Regions from separate parts of the Streptomyces sp. NPDC001787 genome, predicted to be linked through region 3. Evidence: predicted binding sites of a transcription regulator. Region 3 holds the regulator's gene; each other region holds the start of a gene.

Region 1 (3,273 bases), on a different contig from region 3:
GCGGTCCACGGCGAGCACCCGGATCCCGGCGCGCGCCAGGGCGATGGCGTCCCCGCCGATCCCGCAGCACAGGTCCGCCACGCTCCGTACGCCGAGCGAGGCGAACCGCCCGGCGCGGTGGGCGGCGACCGATGTGCGGGTGGCCTGCTCCACACCGTTGGGCGTGAAGAACATCCGGTACGCGTCCTCGGCGCCGAACTTCGCCACCGCGCGCTGCCGCAGCCGCGCCTGCCCCAGCGCCGCCGACACCAGGTCCGCCGGGTGCGTACGGCGCAGCCGGGTGGCGGTGGCCAGCTCCTGCGCGGGGTCGTGGTCCCGCAGCGCGGCCAGGAGCCCGGTGCCCTCCGGCGTGCGCAGGGCGGCGAAGGCGGCGAGCGGGTCCGTGGGGCCGGCGGGACCGGTGGGGGTAGGTGCGTTCACCCGGTCCATTGTGAGCCAGGTTCCGTGTGAGCCAGCCGGGGGACCGGGCGATTGCGGTGGCGGTGTCGGGGCGGGGGCCCGGTGACGGGCTGGCAGGATGCGGCGCCATGCAGCCAGTAAGACAAAAGGAAGAATTGGCCATGAAGAGGCGCAGACCGGTCTCCTCGGTTCTGGTGGCGCTGCTGGTCGCCGTGATCGGCTCCGGATGCGCCGCCGGCCCGGAGGGCGGCGACGCGGGCGCCCCGGACAAGCGGGGCGGGGCCGCCTCCGGACAGCCGGGCGGACCGGCCCAGCAGGCCGGACCCGCCCGCGCTCCGGACACGTACGCCCAGGAGGCCGAGCGGAAACAGGCCGCCCGTGCCGTCGCGGCGAAGAAGTGGGGGCTGGCCGGGGTCCCGCTGGCCGCCCCGGCGCCGCCGGCCGTGAAGCCGCGCATCACCACCCGTGAGGGCTTCGAGGTCACGGACGGCGACGCGCTGCCGCCCGTCTTCACCACCGTTCCCACCAAGGAGCGGATCGTCTTCCTCACCATGGACGACGGCGCGGAGAAGGACCCCGAGCTGCTGCGGATGATGACGGAACTCGACATCCCGTACAGCGCGTTCCTCAGCGACTACGTCATCAACGACGACTACGGCTACTTCGCGCAGATGCAGAAGCGCGGCGTCACCCTCAACAACCACACGCTGAACCACCGCTATCTGCCCGGCCTCTCGTACGGCGAGCAGAAGAAGGAGATCTGCGACCAGCAGGCCAAGATCGAGAAGCGCTACGGGAAGCGGCCCACGCTCTTCCGGCCGCCGTACGGCAACTACAACCGCGACACCCTGGCCGTCGCGAAGTCCTGCGGGGTGACGGCCGTGCCCCTGTGGTCCGCCGAGGCGTTCCCCGACCACATGGAATGGCGCGAGTGGGACCGGGACCTGCACCCGGGCGACATCATCCTCACCCATTTCCGGGGGCGCGAGGACTGGAAGGGCTCCATGCCGGACATGATCCGACGGGTCATGAAGACGATCACCGACAAGGGGTACGCGGTGGCCAGGCTGGAGGACTACGTATGACGCGCGCGCACCGGCTGCTGGCCGGGCTGCTGACGGCCGGTGCGCTCCTCACCGTCACCGCCGGGTGCGCGCAGTCGGTGGACCCGATCGAACGGCTGGGACGCAAGGCGGCCCAGCAGATGGGCGGCCGGTCGCCGTCACCGAAGTCCGCGGTGCTCAAGGGGGGCCGCGGCGCGTGCGGTCAGCGACCGCTCGCCGCGCGGTCCTCCGCGCCCCACGCGGCGCGGCCCTCCGCGCGACGCGAGGGTGGTGAATTGGCACTCCGCTTGACCGAGTGCTAATCGCGGTCATAGTCTCAGGTCTGGCACTCCCCCCTGGAGAGTGCCAGCACCACTGTGCGGCAGGGCAGGTCCGGCACCCGCGACGACGGATCGACCTGGTCGCCACCCAAAGACTGTTAAACCCCGTGAGATCTCCGAAGGGGGAGACCGGATCGTGTCGACCACCAGCACCAAGGTTGCGATCAAGCCGCTTGAGGACCGCATTGTGGTCCAGCCGCTCGACGCCGAGCAGACCACGGCTTCTGGCCTGGTCATTCCGGACACCGCCAAGGAGAAGCCCCAGGAGGGCGTCGTCCTGGCCGTGGGCCCGGGCCGCTTCGAGAACGGCGAGCGCCTTCCGCTCGACGTCAAGACCGGCGATGTCGTTCTGTACAGCAAGTACGGCGGCACCGAGGTGAAGTACAACGGCGAGGAGTACCTCGTCCTCTCGGCCCGCGACGTGCTCGCGATCGTCGAGAAGTAATTCACCCACGTTTGCTTCTGTTCTGCGCCCCTGGCCCCCTGCGAAATAACTAGCCGGGTGGTGAGGGGCGCAGTTCGTTTTGAGAGGGAAGAACAGCCCATGGCGAAGATTCTGAAGTTCGACGAGGACGCCCGTCGCGCCCTTGAGCGCGGCGTCAACAAGCTTGCCGACACGGTCAAGGTGACGATCGGCCCCAAGGGCCGCAACGTCGTCATCGACAAGAAGTTCGGCGCTCCCACCATCACCAACGACGGTGTCACCATCGCGCGTGAGGTCGAGCTCGACGACCCGTACGAGAACCTCGGTGCCCAGCTCGTGAAGGAGGTGGCGACCAAGACCAACGACGTAGCGGGTGACGGCACCACCACCGCCACCGTGCTGGCCCAGGCGCTCGTCCGCGAGGGTCTGCGCAACGTCGCCGCGGGCGCCTCCCCGGCCGCCCTGAAGAAGGGCATCGACGCCGCGGTCAAGGCCGTGTCCGAGGAGCTCCTCGCGACCGCCCGTCCGATCGACGACAAGTCCGACATCGCCGCCGTGGCCGCGCTCTCCGCGCAGGACACCCAGGTCGGCGAGCTCATCGCGGACGCGATGGACAAGGTCGGCAAGGACGGTGTCATCACCGTCGAGGAGTCCAACACCTTCGGCCTGGACCTTGAGTTCACCGAGGGCATGGCCTTCGACAAGGGCTACCTGTCCCCGTACATGGTGACCGACCAGGAGCGTATGGAGGCCGTCCTCGACGACCCGTACATCCTGATCCACCAGGGCAAGATCGGTTCCATCCAGGAGCTGCTCCCGCTGCTGGAGAAGGTCATCCAGGCCGGTGGCTCCAAGCCGCTCCTGATCATCGCCGAGGACGTCGAGGGCGAGGCGCTCTCCACCCTCGTCGTCAACAAGATCCGCGGCACCTTCAACGCCGTCGCGGTGAAGGCCCCGGGCTTCGGCGACCGCCGCAAGGCCATGCTCGGTGACATCGCCACCCTCACGGGTGCGACCGTCATCGCCGAGGAGGTCGGCCTCAAGCTCGACCAGGCCGGTCTGGACG
Region 2 (3,273 bases), on a different contig from region 3:
TGGCCTCGTCACCGGTCAGGTCGAGCTTCTCGAAGACGGCCGAGGCCTGGAGCAGCGCCACGCCACCACCGGCGACGATGCCCTCCTCGACGGCGGCCTTGGCGTTGCGCACCGCGTCCTCGATGCGGTGCTTGCGCTCCTTGAGCTCGACCTCGGTCGCGGCACCGGCCTTGATGACGGCCACGCCGCCGGCCAGCTTCGCGAGGCGCTCCTGGAGCTTCTCGCGGTCGTAGTCCGAGTCGGAGTTCTCGATCTCGGCACGGATCTGGTTGACGCGACCCTGAACCTGGTCGCTGTCACCGGCACCGTCGACGATCGTGGTCTCGTCCTTGGTGATGACGACCTTGCGGGCGCGGCCGAGCAGGTCCAGGCCGGCGTTCTCCAGCTTGAGACCGACCTCCTCGGAGATCACGGTGCCACCGGTGAGGATGGCGATGTCCGCGAGCATGGCCTTGCGGCGGTCGCCGAAGCCCGGAGCCTTGACGGCGACGGACTTGAACGTGCCCTTGATCTTGTTGACGACCAGGGTCGACAGGGCCTCGCCCTCGACGTCCTCGGCGATGATCAGCAGGGGCTTGCCCGACTGCATGACCTTCTCCAGCAGCGGGATCAGGTCCTTGACGCTGGCGATCTTCGAGTTGACGATCAGGATGTACGGGTCGTCGAGCGACGCCTCCATACGCTCCATGTCGGTGGCGAAGTACGCCGAGATGTAGCCCTTGTCGAAGCGCATACCCTCGGTGAGCTCAAGCTCCAGCCCGAAGGTCTGGGACTCCTCGACGGTGATGACGCCTTCCTTGCCGACCTTGTCCATCGCCTCGGCGATCTTGGCGCCGATCTCGGTGTCGGCGGCGGAGATGGAGGCGGTCGAAGCGATCTGCTCCTTGGTCTCCACGTCCTTGGCCTGCTCCAGCAGAGCGGCGGAGACGGCCTCGACGGCCTTCTCGATGCCCCGCTTGAGCGCCATCGGGTTGGCACCGGCGGCAACGTTGCGCAGGCCCTCGCGGACGAGCGCCTGAGCGAGAACGGTGGCGGTGGTCGTACCGTCGCCGGCGACGTCGTCCGTCTTCTTGGCGACCTCCTTGACCAGCTCCGCACCGATCTTCTCGTACGGGTCCTCGAGCTCGATCTCCTTGGCGATGGAAACACCATCGTTGGTGATCGTGGGCGCGCCCCACTTCTTCTCGAGGACGACGTTACGGCCCTTGGGGCCGAGGGTGACCTTGACGGCGTCGGCGAGCTGGTTCATCCCGCGCTCGAGACCGCGCCGTGCCTCCTCGTCGAACGCGATGATCTTGGCCATGTGAAGTGGTCCTCCCGGACAGGGGTGGATTTCTCCGGACCGAGTGGCGCCCGCGACGGACGGCCTGCCTGCCCGGTGGTTCCTTGCCCCACCGCGCCTGCGGGCCTCACCGGCCCGGTCCAAGTTTCTGTCACTCTCACCTGGAGAGTGCTAACGCCAATGATTAGCACTCGACCCCTGCGAGTGCAAGCAGGTGCCACGGTTTGTGGACACCCCGCGGGCCCGGAACGGGGGGGCTCACGCGCCCCCGGAGCACCGGGCGGGACGCGGACGCGCTGAGGGCCCGTACCCCAGGGGGTACGGGCCCTCAGTGCGTGAGTGGTGTCGTTGGCCGACCGCGCCGAGCTCAGCCGACGGCGAGCTTGACCATGTCCGCCTGCGGCCCCTTCTGGCCCTGCGAGATCTCGAATTCAACTCGCTGACCCTCTTCGAGGGTGCGGTACCCGTCCATCTGGATCGCGCTGTAGTGGACGAAAACATCCGCACCACCGTCGACCGCGATGAAGCCGTACCCCTTCTCCGCGTTGAACCACTTGACGGTGCCCTGAGCCATGCCTAACTCCCCTATTACTGGCCCTTGCACAGGACCGCACTTCGCGGGCCCGGGTCAGAACTCACCCTCCGACAGGAGAGGTTGTGTGCGCCGTAGCGCGTCGACCGCGGCCGAATGTATCTGTCCAACTGCCCTCTGCAACAGGTCAATCGGACGAGAATTCTGGGCATGGCTGAACACGCGAATATGAGGAATACATGGGATTCCCGGGCAAGTCGGGCCCGACAAAGGGCACTTATGACGCAAGGTGCTCAACCATATTGGCTGCTTCTTATCGCGGCCGGGCGCATTCTCATATGCGGGCGACACGGGCAGCGGAGGGGGCTTCCCCAACTGTACCGTGCTCAACCATGCAGAATTGCCCCCTCCGCTTCTCTCGCGGAGGGGGCAACAGGGGTCACACGGCGAAGTCGTCAGCCTCCGGCGACGGCCGGGATGATCGAGATGCCGGCGCCGTCCGGGGTGGCGGCCTCCAGGCCGCCCTCGAAGCGCACGTCGTCGTCGTTGACGTACACGTTCACGAAGCGGCGCAGCTTGCCCTGGTCGTCCAGGACGCGGGCGGCGATACCCGGGTGGTTCGCCTCCAGGGACTCGATAACCTCGGAGAGGATCGTGCCCTCCGCCGCGACCTCGGCCTGGCCGTCCGTGTAGGTGCGGAGAATGGTGGGGATACGGACCTTGACGCTCATAGGGGTGCCTTCCTTCGGTCTCGGGGTGGTCAGAGGGCGGCGGCGAGGCCGGCTTCGCGGAACGCGTCCAGGCTCGGCCGGATGGTCGCGGTCGCCTGCGAGGTCGCGGCCACCGCGTCCAGCGTCTTGAGGCCGTCGCCGGTGTTCAGGACAACGGTGGTCAGCGTCGGGTCGAGCAGCCCGGCCTCGATCAGCTTCTTCGTCACACCGACCGTCACCCCGCCCGCCGTCTCGGCGAAGATGCCCTCGGTACGGGCCAGCAGCTTGATCGCGTCGACGACCTGCTCGTCGTTGACGTCCTCGACGGCACCACCGGTACGGCGGGCGATGTCCAGGACGTACGGGCCGTCGGCCGGGTTGCCGATCGCCAGGGACTTGGCGATCGTGTTCGGCTTCTGGGGCCGCACCACGTCGTGGCCGGCCTTGAAGGCGGTGGAGACCGGGGAGCATCCCTCGGCCTGGGCGCCGAAGATCTTGTACGGCCTGTCCTCGACCAGGCCGAGCTTGATCAGCTCCTGGAGGCCCTTGTCGATCTTGGTCAGCTGCGAGCCGGACGCGATCGGGATGACGATCTGGTCGGGCAGCCGCCAGCCGAGCTGCTCGCAGATCTCGTACGCCAGCGTCTTGGAACCCTCGCCGTAGTACGGCCGCAGGTTGACGTTGACGAAGCCCCAGCCCTCGCCGAGCGGGTCGCCGATGAGCTCCGAGCAGAAGCGGTTGACGTCGTC
Region 3 (3,273 bases):
TCGGCCAGCAGGACCTGCCGCCCGCCGCCGAGGTCGAGCGTCCGCTCCCCGCACACCTCGTGGCGCGGGGCCACCAGGACGTCCACCGCCTGCGCGGCCTCCTCCTCGGGCACTCCGTGGCGTACGGCGGAGGCGCACAGCTCCTCCGCCCCGCGCGCGAGGAGGGCGCCGAGGCCGGCCGATCCGTACACCTCGGCCCCGGCGAACACCGCGGTGCCCAGCACATGATCGAAATGGGGGTGACTCAGTGCGATATGTGTCACTCTCCGCCCGAGCAGCCCCTCCGCCTGGTTCCGCAGCTCCACCCCCTCGCGCAGCGTCGACCCGGTGTCGTAGAGCAGCGCGCCGTCCGCTCCGGCCACCAGCGCGACCGTCGCATCCCACCCGGGGAGCCGCCGCCGGCCCACTCCGCGGCCCAACCGCTCCCAGCCGAACTCTTCCCAAGAGACGTCCATGCGGCGACGCTATCGGCAACGACCTGCGCGGTCCCGGGGTAGCGTGGCCGGTCGCCCTTGCCTGGGGGGCACCCTGCCCCCGTACACTGGCCGGGGGGATTGCTGGCACTCGAACGCACAGAGTGCCAGGCAGACACCGGAGACGACAGCTGGAGGTGTGCGCGATGCTCAGCGAACGCAGACTCGAAGTGCTGCGCGCCATCGTCCAGGACTATGTCGGCACCGAGGAGCCCGTCGGCTCCAAGGCGCTCACGGAACGGCACAAGCTGGGGGTCTCCCCGGCCACCGTCCGCAACGACATGGCGGTGCTGGAGGACGAGGGCTTCATCGCCCAGCCGCACACCAGTGCGGGGCGCATCCCGACGGACAAGGGCTACCGGCTCTTCGTCGACCGGCTCGCGGGCGTCAAGCCGCTCTCCTCGCCGGAGCGCCGGGCCATTCAGAATTTCCTCGACGGCGCGGTCGACCTCGACGATGTCGTGGGCCGGACCGTGCGGCTGCTCGCGCAGCTGACCCGGCAGGTCGCCGTGGTGCAGTACCCCTCGCTGACCCGTTCGACGGTGCGGCACGTGGAGCTGCTCGCGCTGGCCCCCGCCCGGCTGATGCTGGTGCTGATCACCGACACCGGCCGGGTCGAACAGCGTATGATCGACTGCCCCGCGCCGTTCGGCGAGACCTCTCTCGCCGATCTGCGGGCCCGGCTCAACAGCCGGGTCGTCGGACGCCGTTTCACGGACGTCCCGCAGCTGGTGCAGGAGCTGCCGGAATCCTTCGACAGCGAGGACCGGGCCACCGTCTCCACGGTGCTCTCCGTCCTTCTCGAAACGCTGGTCGAGGAGACGGAGGAGCGGCTGATGATCGGCGGCACCTCCAACCTCACCCGCTTCGGGCACGACTTCCCTGTGATGATCCGGCCGGTGCTGGAAGCACTGGAGGAACAGGTGGTCCTGCTGAAGCTGCTCGGTGAGGCAACGGACTCGGGCATGACCGTACGTATCGGGCACGAGAACGCCCACGAGGGCCTCAACTCCACGTCCGTCGTCGCGGTCGGCTACGGTTCGGGCGACGAGGCAGTCGCCAAACTCGGCGTGGTCGGACCGACCCGCATGGACTACCCCGGAACGATGGGAGCGGTACGCGCAGTGGCACGTTACGTCGGACAGATCCTGGCGGAGTCGTAAGTGGCCACGGACTACTACGCCGTACTCGGCGTGCGCCGCGACGCATCTCAGGACGAGATCAAGAAGGCATTCCGGCGGCTCGCCCGCGAGCTGCACCCGGATGTCAACCCGGACCCGAAGACCCAGGAGCGGTTCAAGGAGATCAACGCCGCTTACGAGGTGTTGTCGGACCCGCAGAAGAAGCAGGTCTACGACCTCGGCGGCGACCCGCTCTCCGCCTCCGGCGGCGCGGGTGGCGCGGGCGGTTTCGGAGCCGGTGGCTTCGGCAACTTCTCCGACATCATGGACGCGTTCTTCGGCACGGCCTCGCAGCGCGGACCCCGTTCGCGCACCCGGCGCGGCCAGGACGCGATGATCCGGCTGGAGATCGACCTCTCCGAGGCGGCCTTCGGCACCACCAAGGACATCCAGGTCGACACGGCGGTCGTCTGTACGACGTGCAGCGGCGAGGGCGCGGCCCCCGGTACCTCCGCGCAGACCTGTGACATGTGCCGAGGACGCGGCGAGGTGTCCCAGGTCACCCGGTCCTTCCTGGGCCAGGTCATGACCTCACGGCCCTGCCCGCAGTGTCAGGGCTTCGGTACGGTCGTGCCGACGCCGTGCCCGGAGTGCGCCGGTGACGGCCGCATCCGCTCCCGGCGCACGCTCACGGTGAAGATCCCCGCGGGTGTGGACAACGGCACCCGTATCCAGCTCGCGGGCGAGGGCGAGGTCGGCCCCGGCGGCGGCCCGGCCGGTGATCTGTACGTCGAGATCCACGAGCTGTCGCACGCGGTGTTCCAGCGGCGCGGCGACGATCTGCACTGCACGGTCACCATCCCCATGACGGCGGCCTCGCTCGGCACCAAGGTGCCGCTGGAGACGCTCGACGGCCTGGAGGAGATCGACATCAGGCCGGGCACCCAGTCCGGCCAGTCGGTTCCGCTGCACGGGCGCGGCATCACGCACCTGCGCGGCGGCGGTCGCGGCGATCTGATCGTGCACGTCGAGGTGCTGACCCCGTCCAAGCTGGACCCGGAGCAGGAGCGACTGCTGCGCGAACTGGCGAAGCTGCGCGGCGAGGAGCGGCCCACCGGCCAGTTTCAGCCAGGTCAACAAGGGCTGTTCTCCCGGCTGAAGGACGCCTTCAACGGCCGCTGAACCGGTCTTGCCCTGTCACCGCACCGCCCGCCGGTCCTGTACCGGCGGGCGGTGCTGCGTACAGCGGTATACCGGTCACGCTGCCCCATGGCTGATTCGGCACTGTGCGCCGGACATGGCACGATGCGGTCATGTCCTCCGAGTTGACCGATCTCTGCCGGTATCCGATCGTGCAGGCCCCGATGGCGGGCGGCGTCTCGTCCCCGGAACTCGTCGGCGCCGTCGCCGAAGCCGGCGCGCTGGGCTTCCTCGCCGCCGGGTACAAGACGACGGACGGCATGTACAACGAGATCAAGCACGTCCGCAGACTGACCGGACGGCCGTTCGGCGTCAACCTCTTCATGCCGCAGCCCGCGCTCGCCGATCCGAGCGCCGTCGAGGTCTACTGCCAACAGCTCGCCGGTGAGGTCCTCTGGTACGAGACCCCGCTCGGCGACCCGGACACCAGCGGCGACGACGGCTACGAGGCCAAGGTCGCGATCCTCCTGGAGGACCCG

Evidence for each region. Region 3 encodes HrcA, which represses chaperone genes, less so after heat shock. Its sites were predicted from a motif close to TTNGCACTCNGNNNNNCNGAGTGCNAA; they were not measured.
Region 1: the regulator HrcA is predicted to act here: its motif matches at 1,786-1,812, upstream of groES (co-chaperone GroES).
Region 2: the regulator HrcA is predicted to act here: its motif matches at 1,467-1,493, upstream of groL (chaperonin GroEL).

Annotation. Positions count from the first base shown of each region.
Region 1 is NZ_JBEOZE010000046.1:40,223-43,495, forward strand. It holds gene ABT170_RS37755 (THUMP-like domain-containing protein) at 1-429, opposite strand, end outside; gene ABT170_RS37760 (polysaccharide deacetylase family protein) at 561-1,484, shown strand; gene ABT170_RS40745 (hypothetical protein) at 1,481-1,765, shown strand; gene groES (co-chaperone GroES) at 1,920-2,228, shown strand; gene groL (chaperonin GroEL) at 2,328-3,273, shown strand, end outside.
Region 2 is NZ_JBEOZE010000052.1:4,449-7,721, reverse strand. It holds gene groL (chaperonin GroEL) at 1-1,303, opposite strand, end outside; gene ABT170_RS39070 (cold-shock protein) at 1,650-1,856, opposite strand; gene ABT170_RS39065 (MoaD/ThiS family protein) at 2,270-2,545, opposite strand; gene thrC (threonine synthase) at 2,575-3,273, opposite strand, start outside.
Region 3 is NZ_JBEOZE010000004.1:409,593-412,865, forward strand. It holds gene ABT170_RS08590 (MBL fold metallo-hydrolase) at 1-455, opposite strand, end outside; gene hrcA (heat-inducible transcriptional repressor HrcA) at 620-1,636, shown strand; gene dnaJ (molecular chaperone DnaJ) at 1,637-2,776, shown strand; gene ABT170_RS08605 (nitronate monooxygenase) at 2,908-3,273, shown strand, end outside.